DNA from 4 places in the Lysinibacillus sp. NPDC056232 genome. Region 3 is predicted to be linked to each of the others. Evidence: riboswitches for the same ligand, from Rfam matches in the RefSeq annotation. Region 3 holds a riboswitch; each other region holds the start of a gene.
The links. Region 3 has a riboswitch for cobalamin ahead of cobT (nicotinate-nucleotide--dimethylbenzimidazole phosphoribosyltransferase). Riboswitches for the same ligand answer to the same signal wherever they lie in the genome.

Region 1 (3,584 bases), on a different contig from region 3:
GAACTGCTCGGCCTAAATTGATAGATGATAAGTTACATACAACGAAATCTCCAGGTTTGCGACGTGTTACGATAACGTCATCTTCTAGGGTAATAGATTCGAATTCAGTAGCTGACATGTTTTGGAATATTTCTGTCCTTTTCTTCAACTAGGTTCGCTAAACCTAATCCGTTCTCTTATGAACTGCTGTATATCACTATACAGAGGAGACTATATCATCATCCTCAGCTCTACCTGTAGGATGCTCCGCTTTTCCCTTTATGAATTATCCCATTTTATAGGGCCTCGCTTGAGGGGTACTCTACTCGCTTCTTCACTCATATTTTTCAATGAGCTATGCTTTCGATAGTCGTTAGGCTTTTACTTTTGATTAATATATTTAAATCAAAAGATTTAGCACGGTGGGTTATCACATTGTGACTTTCCCCGTTTAACGGAGTTTTCGACAACCATTTCTGATTGAAGGTGCTACTATTAACACAAATTACTTGAGTAAACCATCCCTTCATGCTTATTCGGATTCATGCGATTGACTTCATCTCGATAGAACATAAACGGTACGCCTGTTTCAAGCTGTGAGCGCATAATACGCTTCATAATATCAATGGCTGGAACGACTTCACGACTTAACAATGGATTCGCGATACATTCCTCATATTTAGTACGGAAAGAACCGTCACCCTTTTTCTCATCGTAGTAATCCTCTAGTGAAAAGCCCATAACTTCTCGCACTTCATGTGGGTCAAATAAATGCCATTCCCCGCGCTCTTCTACCGTTTCCATAAATAAATCCGGTAAGCATAGCCCTGTGAAAATATCATGAGCACGTAAACGCTCATCCCCATTGTTTAAGCGTAAATCTAAAAACGTAAAGACGTCTTTATGCCAAACATCTAGATAGACAGCAATAGCTCCTTGTCGTTGACCTAGCTGATCGACTGAAACCGCCGTATTATTAAGTTGTTTAATCCATGGTAAAACACCACTTGATGCACCTTTAAAGCCTTTAATCGATGAGCCTCGGCTACGAATTTTGCCCATATAAACACCAATACCACCGCCGTACTTCGATAATGTTGCGACATCTGTATTCGTATCATAAATACTTTGTAAACTATCATCTACTGTATCGATAAAGCAGCTAGATAACTGACCATGCGTTTTACCTGCATTCGATAATGTTGGTGTGGCAACAGTCATATATAAATTACTCATTGCCCAGTAAGATTCATGTACTTTTTCTAAACGATTTTCTGTCTCATCCTGCATAAGAGTCATTGCAATGACCATCCATCGTTCCTGCGGTAGCTCCACTGGTGTTTTCGTGTAATCACGGACTACATAGCGGTCCATTAATGTTTTTAAACCAATATACGTAAACAACTCATCACGACTTGATTCTAGATAAGAAGCGAGTTCCTGAAGCTCCTGCTCACTATACTTTGTTGTTAAACTTTCATGATACAAACCAGCTTCTGTATAGTCTGCTAAATGTTCTGGGAAAACCTTATAAACATCTTTCACTGAGACACCACGACGCGTTGCAAATTGATCATATAGTTTTTCTAAATAAATTTGAGCTGCGACAAATGTCCAGTATGGCTCCTCCTCATCAATTAAGCTAAGCGTTTGTAAAATCATCGCATCCGCCCATGCTTCAAATGTGGCATTGTCGTTTTTTCGTAGCCAACGATCCGATAACCTTACAAAACTTTCAAGTTCATCCTCCGTATAACTTTTCTTGAGCTTAGCAATTTGCTGTTCGATTTGAATTGTCATGTATACATTCTCTCCCTTTCTTTCTCCAGCAACACAAAAAGCGATCACGCAACATCTATCGGTTACGTGATCGCTGTAAAATCGGAAATGGAAATGAAGGACATGCACACTAAGAAGTGGACAAATCTCTCGCCTCCACTTCTCAATCCCCGAAGAATGTGTTGCTGTCTTGAACAACTCGGCAGGTCTCCTGGCTCATGCTTCCTCCAAATGATGGCCTTCCCGTTCTTCACAGTGGCTAGTCATCATTTGTCAGCACTTACAGTTGCGGGGACAGCTTCGGCCTAAGATGACTCTTTTCCGAATTCCCTTTTAAACCACATTGGTACCGCTCGTCCAAATACTATATATAGTGTTTTAACTCCTAAACAAATCTAACATATTGTGTTTATTGTTGCAATAGGCGTTTTGCCCCTTGCAAGTTATAATGTGCTACTTTTTCTCGAAGCAAGCCCAATTACAATGCAGTTTTACGTAGTTTTTCAAAATTTCCAGGAAAATATTTTTGTGCTAGCTGCTCTTTTTCTAGCTGTATTCCTAGCAAAACTACTGCACATGGACCAGCCGTTTTCTCAACATCTAATGAACTTTTGACTTGTTGCTCGCCAAAAAGTCGGGTAAATTCTGCTTGCAGACCTTTTGATCCAACTGGCCAGACTTGCTGCACGATTCCCTCTTTCCACGCTTGAAAAATAGGTTGTAGCTGTGCGACATTTTCAGGCTGTGCAAGGATTTCATTGCCTACAAGCGGCATCCCATATGTGTACCAACTTAGCTGCTCATACTTAGTTACTGTGCGTTTCTGCTGCTCACCAAGCATCGTTATAGACAAACCTGATTGTAAAGTCGGCATATTGGACTCTGTGCTACCGTCTATTGGCGGACAAATAAGACTCACCTCATCAAAAACCTGCTGAATGCCTGCAATATAACGAGACCATGCAGCATCCCCTGAAAAATTAGCAAGTAAAATATGTCTTGGTAAAGCATTTGCAGCAAGCTGCTCTAAAAAAGTAACACGCGCCGTTAAGTATGCCGTTAGTTTGTCTGGGGCAGACACAACATCTTGTGGTTTTTCGCCAATTGCTGCGGCATTATCTGTTGTAGCAAACAGCTCACCTATTTTTATTGCATTTCTCAATGTACTCGACCTTCCTTACGCACAAACACCTTAGAGAGAATTGGCATCACAATTGCAACGATCACCAGATTTACGAGTGTTGCCAATGGAAGACTAGTCAGTGACGCCCAGTAAAATGCCGGACTAATGATAAAGTAAAATGGTAAAGGTGCCACAACGCCATTTAATATAAGTGCCACAGGCCATTTCCAGAAATGCATTCCTTTTTTATGCATTACCCCAAAGATCCATACAACAATAAACATTTCTACCGCGATAATAATATGTAGTGGCCCTAGAGGGAAGCCAGTAGTTAAGGCTGAGATAAAATGCCCAATGACTCCCGCAACCCCAGCTAATACTGGAGATAAAAATACAACGCTCAACAATGCAGGTGCAGAATCAAGCGCTGCAGTTGAAATAAATGTTGGAATTTTAATGACTGCACCCACTGCACAAATTGCTGCTACCATGGCAGTGAGCGTCAATTTCATTAATCTTTGTCGATCCATCCTATTTCCTCTTTCCTATAATATTTGGCTATACATTATAACTTGTGGTTGATTTCCGTTCCGGCTGGGTGCTTTGTTGTTGCTGTCGCTTCGCTTTCGCACAGATAAAACAATTGCTGTCGCTTCGCTTTCGCACAGAGCAAAGCTTCCTGGGGGCGTCCGATGAGCCGCTT
Region 2 (3,584 bases), on a different contig from region 3:
TAAATTTTATCGCAATAAGTTGCTGCAATATTTAAATCATGCAAGGCTACAATGACCGTAATCGGCAAGCTCTGTATTAAATCCATGAGCTGGAGTTGATGCTGAATATCTAAATGATTCGTTGGCTCATCTAATGCCATGACCTTAGCCTGTTGCGCCAAAGCCCTTGCAACAACGACTCGTTTTTTCTCACCACCAGATAATGAACTAAAAGTACGTTCACTTAAATGCAGTACGCCTGCTTGCTGCATCGATTCCTCGACAATAGCTAGATCTTCTTTTGTATCCACTTCCATAAGCCTTTTATGCGGTGTACGTCCCATTGCAACAAGGTCCTTAACAGTGAACTCAAAAAGCACTGGTGTTTCCTGCCCTACGACGGCTAGTTGCTTTGCTATCTCCTTTGAAGATTGCTTGTAAATATTTTCATTAAATAAAAATACTTCTCCCTCTTGAGGTTGTAGCATACGGTACATATTTTTTAATAGGGTCGATTTCCCACTGCCATTAGGACCAATTATGCCCACAAACTCGCGTTCTTGAATATGTACAGAAACATTGTTTAATATTTTCACCTGCTGCACGGCAAAAGTAAGGTTTTTTGCTACGTATACCATCTAATTTTCCTCCCCGAAAGAATACATTTGCTTACGCAACATCCATATGAAAAATGGGCATCCGCATAAAGCAGTAATAATTCCAATCGGCATTTCCTCAGGTGCAATCACAATGCGCGCAGCTGCATCAGCCCATATTAAAAATATCGCACCAATTAATGCACTGACTGGCAGTACAAACTTATAATTTGAGCCGACAATCATGCGTACGATATGTGGAATAATCAGGCCTATAAAGCCAATTGCACCACTTACAGCAACTAGGACACCTGTTAATAGGGAAATTAATAGAATTAGTAGCAATCGAAATTTCTCTAAATTAACCCCCAGCGTAACAGCAGATTCTTCGCCTAGTAAAAGTAAATTCAAATGACGTGCATGAAGACGTAAAATTACGTAGACGACCGTCAAAACAACGAACGGAATCATTAAATTTACCCATTTCGCTCCAGCCAGACTTCCCATCATCCAATACATCACTGCTTTTATGCCGCCCTCTTCTTTCGCCATCATCAGCATAAAATTCGTCATTGCTGACAAAACTAGTGACACGGCAATTCCGGCTAATAATAGTCGAATAACTGAAATTCGCCCCTCAACTCGTGCTAAGAAAAACACGATTAGTACTGCAATCGTCGCACCTATAAAAGCCGCAAGTGATAGCGCATACATACCTAAAAATGAAAAAGCGCCAAGTAAAATAACAGACGTCGCCCCGACAGATGCACCGGAAGATACACCTAAAATATATGGGTCTGCGATTGAGTTGCGAACTAAAGCTTGTATAGCAGCTCCCGAAATTGCAAGACCCGCTCCGACTATTATGGCAAGTACTACGCGGGGAGTACGAATTTGCCAGATGATGATTTCCTGCGAACGACTCCAATCTTCTGTAATGCCAAGTGGATTGAACGGGATATGCGACAAAATAATACGCCATACAATACTAGGTGTAATAGACACTGAGCCTACCATTATCGCTAACGTCAGGGATATTAGAACGACACCAGTCAACACTAATAAGAGTAGGTTGATTTTTCTAGTTGTTGGATTCTTCAAAACGCTCTCCTCTCTTAAAGCAAAGGGCATAAAAAAAATCCCCTTGTCTACAAGAGGATGTCATAGTTAAATAAAGGGCGTCTCTTCCCAGTCACTACAACCATCCTCGTGGTTCTATGTAAGTTTGTTGCTTTTATTGGCAGGTCTCCTGGCTTAGGTTCATCATCTATACGCCTTCCCATAGCTCGCTACAGTGACATATTGTATAGACTCTCCATTACAGTTGCGGGACAGCATCGGATTTGCACCGATTTCCCTTTTAAGCAAACGAACAATGTCATTCGCACCAACAAAAATTATTAAGTTATAAGAGGAACAATATCAGAATATTTTCCAGATAGCAATTATATTATATATTACATTAAAGCAAAAATAGTAATAAACGAGATATTAATAGCTAGAAAATAGAACCATTAAACATTAATTACTATTAGAAAAATAAAATAAATTTAGATAATAATTTATCTTACCTTACTATACAAATTCCTCATAGTACGCTATTAGTAATCTCTTTCTTCTCGATATTCAATATCAGTGAGGGTAACACTCTACATAATCTACTAACAAATCTTTCATTCCGTTTTTTTGGTTATCTATTTTTATAAATGGAAATTATAAAAATACAAAGGATTTTCTTTTTAAAAGGGTAGTGAAAATTAATTCAGAAAGATTCATAAATGCTTAATTTATATCCTTATTTTTCAAATTCCATCTTTCAACTAAAATATTCGTTGTCTGTATTTTTTTCATATTTTAATTGAGCATCGAATTTAGAACCTTTTTTACTTGTTAAGCCTTTTACCAATACCGTTCCATCGGCTAGCAATTTCTTCACCATTGTTTTGGTAGGCTTCTTCTTCATCGTGGCTAAAAATTTATCGTTTTTCCAGATGACAAATTTACAGCCCTTTTTCCAGTTACTGCAGCCGAAGCCTTTTTGTCCTTCAATCACGCTATGACCACATAATGGGCATTTCCCCACTGCTTCAAATTTCTTCTTTGTTCGTGTTACTTTGCTGAGTGTCACATCTTCACTATTTTTAAAACCAATTTCCATGTGTATCACCAATCAACCCCGCAACTCTATTTCCTTCTTCATCTTCTATAAAAAGACCAATATCTTTTACTACCTTATCTTCAATGTTATCAAGATTGTATTTTAATAACTCTTGAAAAATATGTTCTTTTTCTTCTTCAGTGACCTTTTCGGATTCAATGTATTTCATTTATTCGACCCCCTTTATACGATTTTAATAATTTTCCTAATACCTTAATTCAGCACTTCTTCCCTTTTCAAAACTGACAGAAAACTCCACTCACAATAAAGTACACAACATAGTAAAGTGTGATTCAAACCTTTTTATAATTATCTGTTTAAAGAAGAAGCACCTTTATAAAAATATTCCTGCCGTTTAGCACCTGATACAGTTTTTAATGCCAATAACCCTAATAAGAAGAAGGCAAATGAACCTATTAACCCCACAGGACGGATCGAAGTTAATTCAGCTGCTAAACCTATTAAAACCGTTAAAGCAACAATGAAACCTGCTTCAATGACACTAAAGATGCTTCCGAATCTTCCCATCATCCCCACAGGAACATGATTTTGGTAGAAAGTCAAGTACCCTGTATTTGCAAACGTTACAGCAAACCCAATTAAAAATACACCAGGCACTGCACTAAAAAAGCCACTCGAACTATAAAGTACTAAATATCCTATTGCGGTAAAAATGGTACCAATACCTATTAAAAGATTAACGGCAAGTTGTTTTGAAAATACTGAATTAATAATGGATCCTATAATTATTCCAGCTCCAAAGACACTTAATAAAAATCCATAATTGGTGTCTGATATTGAAAGTACGCCTTTAGCAAAGGCTGCCTCGAGAGAATCTATTGCAGTCATGA
Region 3 (3,584 bases):
ATTTCCACATCGTCTCATTCAGCATTGGCATCGTTGGGGCAATTTCACTGATGCTATTGGATTATCGGCATTTGCGATTCAAGGTGCCCTTTATGCTGTGAAGCTCGACATGCCTATTAGTGCCGTTATTGTAGCTGCTGTCTTAACAGGGTCAGGTGGTGGAATTGTTCGCGATTTATTAGCTAGACGTAAACCGTTAGTTCTTCGTGATGAAATCTATGGTGTTTGGGCAGCATTAGCCGGGCTTATGATCGGGCTAAAAATTTTTACAGGGGATATCTTTTTATATGTATTATTTGGAGTGATCACAGTACTAAGAATACTTTCATACATGAAGAAATGGCGTTTACCGTTACGGAAGTTGAGTCGAGCATAGTTATACTGTTGCATAATAACAAGCCCAAATATCAGATTTGGGCTTGTTTTAAATTTTTAAATTCCTTATTTATCACAAACTCCGTGCATCCTCAGCAGCGACTAAAGTTAATTTTTCAACAGCAACATAGCTTCTTCTAAAGTAGTCATATTTTTCATCATAGAGCAAGCTGCGTCCAAAATTGGAAAGGCTAAAGCTGCACCAGAGCCCTCACCCAATCGCATATTCATCTGCAACATCGGTTCAACTCCGAGCATTTCAGCAGCAATTTTTGCACCTGGTTCTTCAGAGGCATGAGATGGAATGATATAGTCTTTTACGTTTGGTTCGAGTTCGTATGCAATAAGTGCAGCAATAGTAGAAATAAAGCCATCAATAACAACTGGTTTACGATGTGCAGCTGCGGCAAGTATCACTCCAGCCATAGCGCCTATTTCTAATCCACCAACCTTTGCAAGAATATCAATAGCATCATCACGATTTGGTTTATTTAATGCAATAGCATTGTGAATGACTTCTACTTTATGTGCTATCCCCCCTGGTCCTACTCCTGCACCAAAGCCTGTCACTTCATTTGGATGACATTCGTGAAGAACCGATAATATTGCAGCACTTGGCGTCGTATTACCAATACCCATTTCGCCTGTCCCGAGTACATTCGCCCCTTTTTTTATTTCTTCCGTAGCTACTTCAATTCCTACTTCAATAGATTGAATGGCTTCTTCCCTTGACATAGCAGGACCTTTTGCCATATTGTCCGTACCATATTTAATTTTTTTTATGATAACACCAGCATCATGTGGAATATCCTCTTTTACACCAACGTCTAATGTGACAATTTTTGCATTTGTGATTTTTGCGATAGCACAGACACCTGTTCCTCCTCTAGGAAAATTTAATGTTTGAAAGACCGTCACATTTTGTGGATTAGGTGTTACCCCTTCATCACAAACACCATGATCTGCTGCACAGACAATTATCGTCTTATTATCAATCGCAGGAAATAGGTCTCCTGTAATTCCTGATAGTTGTACAGCAAGAGCCTCCAGTTTCCCCAAGCTTCCAGGAGGCTTGCAAAGTGCATCTATGCGTTCCCTTGCTTCCTCCATCATTTTGTGGTCAGCACATTGAATGTTTTGAATCGTCTGTTGTAATAATTGCATGAAAATTTCCCCTTTCTTTTTTGCCCTTGTTACTCGATGAATGATTTAGAGAAAAAAATAAAAAGCCTGTAGTTTATTCCATAACAAATAAACTACAGACTTTTCCATCGTCTATATAATACGAAGCAGATAGGCAGGTCTCCTGGCTCAATTTCAACATTTCATAGAACCTTCCCAGAACGATGCTAGTGGCATTCTCTATGAAACTCCCTTTTACAGTGGTGGGACCGCTAAAGCTTTTCACTTTATTCCCTATTCTCCCGCTATGGGCACCTAATGCTTTTATGCAATTATTTTAAATTTACGACAAAGTGTTTAATGTGTCAATATTTCGAATTTTTAAGCTTCATTGGTTTTTAAAGTGACGGCTATGCTTAATAATTCATATTTAAAAACTTTAACACAAAATATCAACGTAATTACTGCATTAGTAGTTAATACTAATAGTTCATTTATATTAGTATTAAGATTTCGAATCCCTAAAATAAGTGTTTTTCTAATAGCTTCAATAATAATTAAGTGGATTAATAGAAACAAATAGCATTGGAAATTTTCAACAAATCACCATAAACACCCGATAGCGTGTCCAAAATCATGATAGATCCATGAGTATTAGTTCTCGTTTCAAATAAGTAATACATCGCACAAATTATTTCTTTTTCCAACAAAAAAAAACGAATTAAGATTGTTTTAATGTTTGATAAACAAACCCTTTTAAATAAAATACTGCAAAAATGATCTCAGAAACTCAAATGAAAGTTTTATCTATATGTACATATTCGAGAAAAATCCTTTGACTTATTGTCGCTGAGGTCATAACTTATGAAATTTGCTTTATCCATTTAATCGCAGCTTCAGCACGAGTTTCAACATTTAGTTTAGAGAAAATACTAGTAAGATTTTTTTCAATCGTTCGTTGGCTTAAACTAAGTTCCATTGCAATTGTTTTATTTGGTAATCCGTCTTTTACTAAATCTAAAATTTTTTGTTCTCTTTCGGTCAACCTAGTTGATTTTTCTGTTTTAGAAAAATTCGAATTAAGTTGTTTAATTAAAGAAAGTGGCATGATAATTTTTTCTTCTAATGCATAATTAATAGTGTCAATCAATTGTTTTCTACTATCCGATTTACTAACAAATCCATAAACCCCTTTTTCTAACAAATCGGTAATATATCTTTCGATGTTATAGCCAGTGTAAATAATTGCAATTGCTTCTGGATGAATATTGATTATTTTTTCTATAAATTCCAAACCATCCGTATCTGGCAAATTAAAATCAACTAAATAAACGTCATAAGGTGCTTTGGTTAACTGTTGAAGGGCAAGATATGGATCCGTAAACACATCTGCATGACAATTTAGCTCGGCTTTTAATATGGCCTTAGTTCCTTCACCAATTGCAATATGATCATCCAACACCATTATTTTCAAGATCCTCACCTATTTTCATAGATATTTTGATTACTACACCAGATGGGTGATTAGGGGTGATTTCAAATGTACCTTGGTAATAATTAATCCGCGCTTGTATCCCCATTAGCCCAATACTTTTGATTTCGTTTAACTGATCATTCATATCTAGACCTATACCATCATCAATATATTCAATAATAAGTCTTTGAGCTTTTGATGTAAGGTTAATATGAACGATATGCGCCTGTGAATGCTTATTAGCATTCGATAGTAGCTCTTGAATTATACGATAGATAGTAGTAGCTTGCTGTAATGATAAATCCTCAATTACCTCAATATAATCTCTGATTATAAAGTTAAAACGGATTTTGTATTTTCCTATTAATTCATTTAATGACTTATAAAGACCCAATCTTTCAATTAAAGGTGGGTATAAATTCTCGCAAATATCACGAGTAGTATCCATAATATCAAGTATTTCATTACGTAAATGTGAAAATGTTTCTTTTTCTTGCATATCTTTAACCGTCACTATCGCTTCTTCAATATTTCGACTCATACGAATTAAATCCTGTAAAATCGTATCATGAATCTCTATTGATAAACGAATACGCTCTCGTTCCGTTGATGA
Region 4 (3,584 bases), on a different contig from region 3:
AAAAGTTAGTAGAATAAAAGGGGAAAGATAGGAATGACAGAATTAGTGGACTGGAAAAATAATGCTCAAGGGCATCCATTTATCGCTTCATTTAGCGGAGGAAAAGATAGTGTCTTAGCTTTATATAAAGCAATGCAGGTTGGAGAGGCGATAGGACTAATTGTCATGATGGAGGAAGAAGGGAATCGTTCCAGATCTCACGGAATGCCACCGGAACTCATACGTGCTCAAGCTAATTCTATAGGTTTACCAGTTTATACTGCAGCAGCAAGCTGGACAGATTATGAAAAAATATTTATGAGTCTTTTAGAAAAAGCTAAAAAACAAGGTGCAGAAGTTTTAGTAACAGGGGACTTAGATATGCCTGAACATGGCTGCTGGCACGACAAGGTTACGAAAAATGCTGGTTTAAATCTAGGCATGCCTTTATGGGAAATGAATCATCGTAAAGTTGTCGATGAATTCATAAACCTAGGATTTGTTACAATCATTGTTACTGTTAATTTATCTTTAGGTATGCGGGAGGACGATTTAGGGCGAACGTTAACCCACGAATACGTGCAAGAGCTTGAAGCCCGAGGGATTGACCCATGCGGAGAAGGTGGAGAATTCCATACTACAGTATTAGATGGACCCATCTTTAAACAACCTATTCCAGTTCGTAAATGTGATGTTATTAGAAGCGGAGAATATGCTTTTTTGCCTTTGGAACTAGATCAAAAGGTAAATCTTTCAGATAGTTAATCGATTCAATTCAATCGCTAAAGTGCAGACGATGATGAGATGAGCATGCATGTTCCTTTCATGCATAGAAAAACATGGGACATTGCCTATCTTTTTTTAGGCAGTGTTCCATGTTTTTAGTTTTTAAAGAAATCTTCATTGTTCTAAGTACTATCGACGAACATTTTAGTTGCCAGCCATCTCGTTTACCGACAGTATAAAATGCATTGTCTTACTGTCTGGAATAACGCAGAATAAGAAAATGATGAAAAGGGTCATCGGAGGAAAGTGACCCTTAACAATGGGAGGTGTATAGGATTAGTTTGTATGATCCTATACGTTATGAGCATGAAAGGTGGTATTTGGTATTAATAAAAACCTATAAAGCTAGTGCCGACAATAATTAATAGAATGAATAGAACAACGATTAACGCAAATGCTGAACCAGAACCACTGCCGTAATATTCAGACATAGTAATTTCCCTCCTTTCAATATCTATAATATGAATTGTTATTAAAAGGATTTGCGATATTTATCTACTAAAAAAATAAAAATAAAATTAAATATCCGGAGATTTAATAAAAGGGGTAACTTTGAAAAAGTTGTGGTAGGCAGTTATTCATTGAATACAAAAAGGTGCGCCGAAAGTCGACTGGATTGGAACTATAGTGTTTGCATCAGCGCTTTTAATCTCTTTATATGAACAAGAGGTGGATTCGTTTTCTATTTTTTTTGTATAATGACATTATTCAATCTTATTTTAAAGGGGGATACTATGATGCAAGGTTTTCTGCAGCAGTCTCAGAAATAGCTGAAGTTGAGTATGTACGTACAGCCCTTACTTTTCAAATATGTATTGGTTTCCTAGTTACTATAATTTCTATCAATCTCATCCCTATTATTCAGAGAATCATTGGTTGGGAATGGGTCTTTACCATATTAGCGATTGGACCGATTCTTGGAATACTATCTATGCTCAAATATAGAGGTACGAAGTAAATATCGAGAATGTATTGGACTTTTGATTAAAACATGACTAGTACAATCCTTTAAATTTTTAAGAAAAAATTTCTACTATTCTGAAATATATGTTATAGTAGGAGCATAATTGAATATTGTGTAAGAGTTGGTGCCAAATGATAGTTTGGCTTAAAAGGGAAGTCGGTGTAAATCCGACGCTGTCCCGCAACTGTAATTCGGAGCAAATCACAAATGCCACTGGGAAACTGGGAAGGCAGTGAGGCGTGTTGATGAAAAGCCAGGAGACCTGCCAATTTCTAGTACACACCAAATACCTACGTGGAAATAGGTGGTGAAAAGTGACCATTCAGGCACTGTGCGACAACGAATGACCTATGCGGAAGTATACACTTCTTCGTATTGTTTTTTCATTGACAAATTTAACATGCAGCCATTTTCCTAGAAGGAGAATGGCTTTTTATTATTTCTGAAAGGGTGATTGAAATGACTTATACAAGTACACTAATTGGCTACCCATACATTGGGGAAGATCGTGAATGGAAAAAAGCATTAGAAGCATTTTGGCGACATGAACTTTCTGAAGTAGATTTTCAAGTAAAAATAAAGAATATCCGATTATCTAGGATAGAAAAACAGCTTCAACTGGGCATAGATATGGTAACAGTTGGAGACTTCACTTATTACGATAGAATGTTAGATACAGCCGTGATGTTTGGTTTAGTACCTAAGCGTTTTAACTGGCAAGGTGGAAAGGTAGATTTACATACCTATTACAGCATAGCACGTGGGAACAAAACAGCAGTGGCCAGTGAAATGACAAAATGGTTTAATACAAACTATCATTATATTGTGCCAGAATTTGAAGAACAAACATTACAAATAACGGAAAACAAAGTTTTAGCAGATTTTTTAGAGGCTAAAGAAGCATACGGCATTATCGCAAAGCCGACATTAATTGGTCCTTATACATTTTGCAAACTAACGAAAGGTTATAACAAGGTAACACAAGTTGAATATTTACTGGCCATACTACCACTCTATGCCCAAGTGTTGAAAGAATTAGTGAATGCAGGTGCCAATTGGATTCAACTAGAAGAGCCATCCCTTGTAACTACATTAGATGAGACAGAAATAAAGCTTGTACAAGAAATATACGCACAACTAGCTGGAGCAGTGCCAGAGGCGAAAATAATGCTTCAAACATACTTTGAAGCATTAACCTCTTATGAAGCAATAATGGCACTCCCTGTTCAAGGTTTTGGTTTAGATTTCGTCCATGGCTATAAAGGGAATATGGAATCGCTTCGTCAATTTGGCTTTCCTAAAGATAAAGTATTAGCGATTGGTGTTGTTAATGGCCGTGATATTTGGCGTTCAAACCTAGCAGAGGTAAACTCTACGATTCAGGCAATTGAAACACTAAGTAATGCTGTAGCATTATGGATTCAACCATCTAGCAACCTACAACACGTACCAATAACGACCTCTCTTGAAAATAAGCTCGATCCTGTTCTAAAAAATGCACTTTCCTTCGCTGATGAAAAAATCGTAGAAATCGTTGAGGTAACTAAATTTAGACGAGACAAAGATGGTAGCACGATTCATAACTTATCAGAAAGTATGAAGGCGATTGAAGCCCTAAAAAATCATCCGATTCGTCAAAACCAGGTGATCCATCAGGCAGTTCAAACAGTGACAATTCAAGATTTTGAACGACATAGTGATTTTAGTCACCGCCAAAAGATTCAACAGCAAGCTTTAGGGTTACCGCTATTCCCAACGACAACAATAGGAAGTTTCCCTCAATCTGATGAGGTCAAAAGGAATCGAAATGCATGGAGAAAAAAACAATTATCGAACGAAGCATACGAAGCATTTA

Region 1: it holds a riboswitch for cobalamin, as region 3 does, so the genes downstream of both, ACFCYJ_RS12570 (ribonucleotide reductase N-terminal alpha domain-containing protein) here and cobT (nicotinate-nucleotide--dimethylbenzimidazole phosphoribosyltransferase) in region 3, are expected to answer to the same signal.
Region 2: it holds a riboswitch for cobalamin, as region 3 does, so the genes downstream of both, ACFCYJ_RS18620 (FecCD family ABC transporter permease) here and cobT (nicotinate-nucleotide--dimethylbenzimidazole phosphoribosyltransferase) in region 3, are expected to answer to the same signal.
Region 4: it holds a riboswitch for cobalamin, as region 3 does, so the genes downstream of both, metE (5-methyltetrahydropteroyltriglutamate--homocysteine S-methyltransferase) here and cobT (nicotinate-nucleotide--dimethylbenzimidazole phosphoribosyltransferase) in region 3, are expected to answer to the same signal.

What each region holds. Positions count from the first base shown of each region.
Region 1 covers NZ_JBHJTF010000014.1:47,346-50,929, reverse strand. The annotation lists partial or broken gene ACFCYJ_RS12575 (ribonucleoside-diphosphate reductase subunit alpha) at 1-136, opposite strand, end outside; partial or broken gene ACFCYJ_RS12570 (ribonucleotide reductase N-terminal alpha domain-containing protein) at 478-1,779, opposite strand; cobalamin riboswitch at 1,942-2,127, opposite strand; gene ACFCYJ_RS12565 (hypothetical protein) at 2,237-2,920, opposite strand; gene ACFCYJ_RS12560 (ECF transporter S component) at 2,917-3,411, opposite strand; gene ACFCYJ_RS12555 (hypothetical protein) at 3,447-3,584, opposite strand, start outside; gene ACFCYJ_RS12550 (hypothetical protein) at 3,574-3,584, shown strand, end outside.
Region 2 covers NZ_JBHJTF010000027.1:57,043-60,626, reverse strand. The annotation lists gene ACFCYJ_RS18625 (ABC transporter ATP-binding protein) at 1-617, opposite strand, end outside; gene ACFCYJ_RS18620 (FecCD family ABC transporter permease) at 618-1,676, opposite strand; cobalamin riboswitch at 1,798-1,982, opposite strand; partial or broken gene ACFCYJ_RS18615 (topoisomerase C-terminal repeat-containing protein) at 2,392-2,718, opposite strand; gene ACFCYJ_RS18610 (hypothetical protein) at 2,717-2,902, opposite strand; gene ACFCYJ_RS18605 (MFS transporter) at 3,043-3,584, opposite strand, start outside.
Region 3 covers NZ_JBHJTF010000001.1:204,420-208,003, reverse strand. The annotation lists gene ACFCYJ_RS01020 (trimeric intracellular cation channel family protein) at 1-376, shown strand, start outside; gene cobT (nicotinate-nucleotide--dimethylbenzimidazole phosphoribosyltransferase) at 484-1,539, opposite strand; cobalamin riboswitch at 1,655-1,831, opposite strand; gene ACFCYJ_RS01010 (response regulator) at 2,360-2,962, opposite strand; gene ACFCYJ_RS01005 (sensor histidine kinase) at 2,949-3,584, opposite strand, start outside.
Region 4 covers NZ_JBHJTF010000002.1:48,075-51,658, forward strand. The annotation lists gene ACFCYJ_RS02290 (Dph6-related ATP pyrophosphatase) at 34-744, shown strand; gene ACFCYJ_RS02295 (YjcZ family sporulation protein) at 1,092-1,196, opposite strand; gene ACFCYJ_RS02300 (hypothetical protein) at 1,424-1,723, shown strand; cobalamin riboswitch at 1,835-2,013, shown strand; gene metE (5-methyltetrahydropteroyltriglutamate--homocysteine S-methyltransferase) at 2,189-3,584, shown strand, end outside.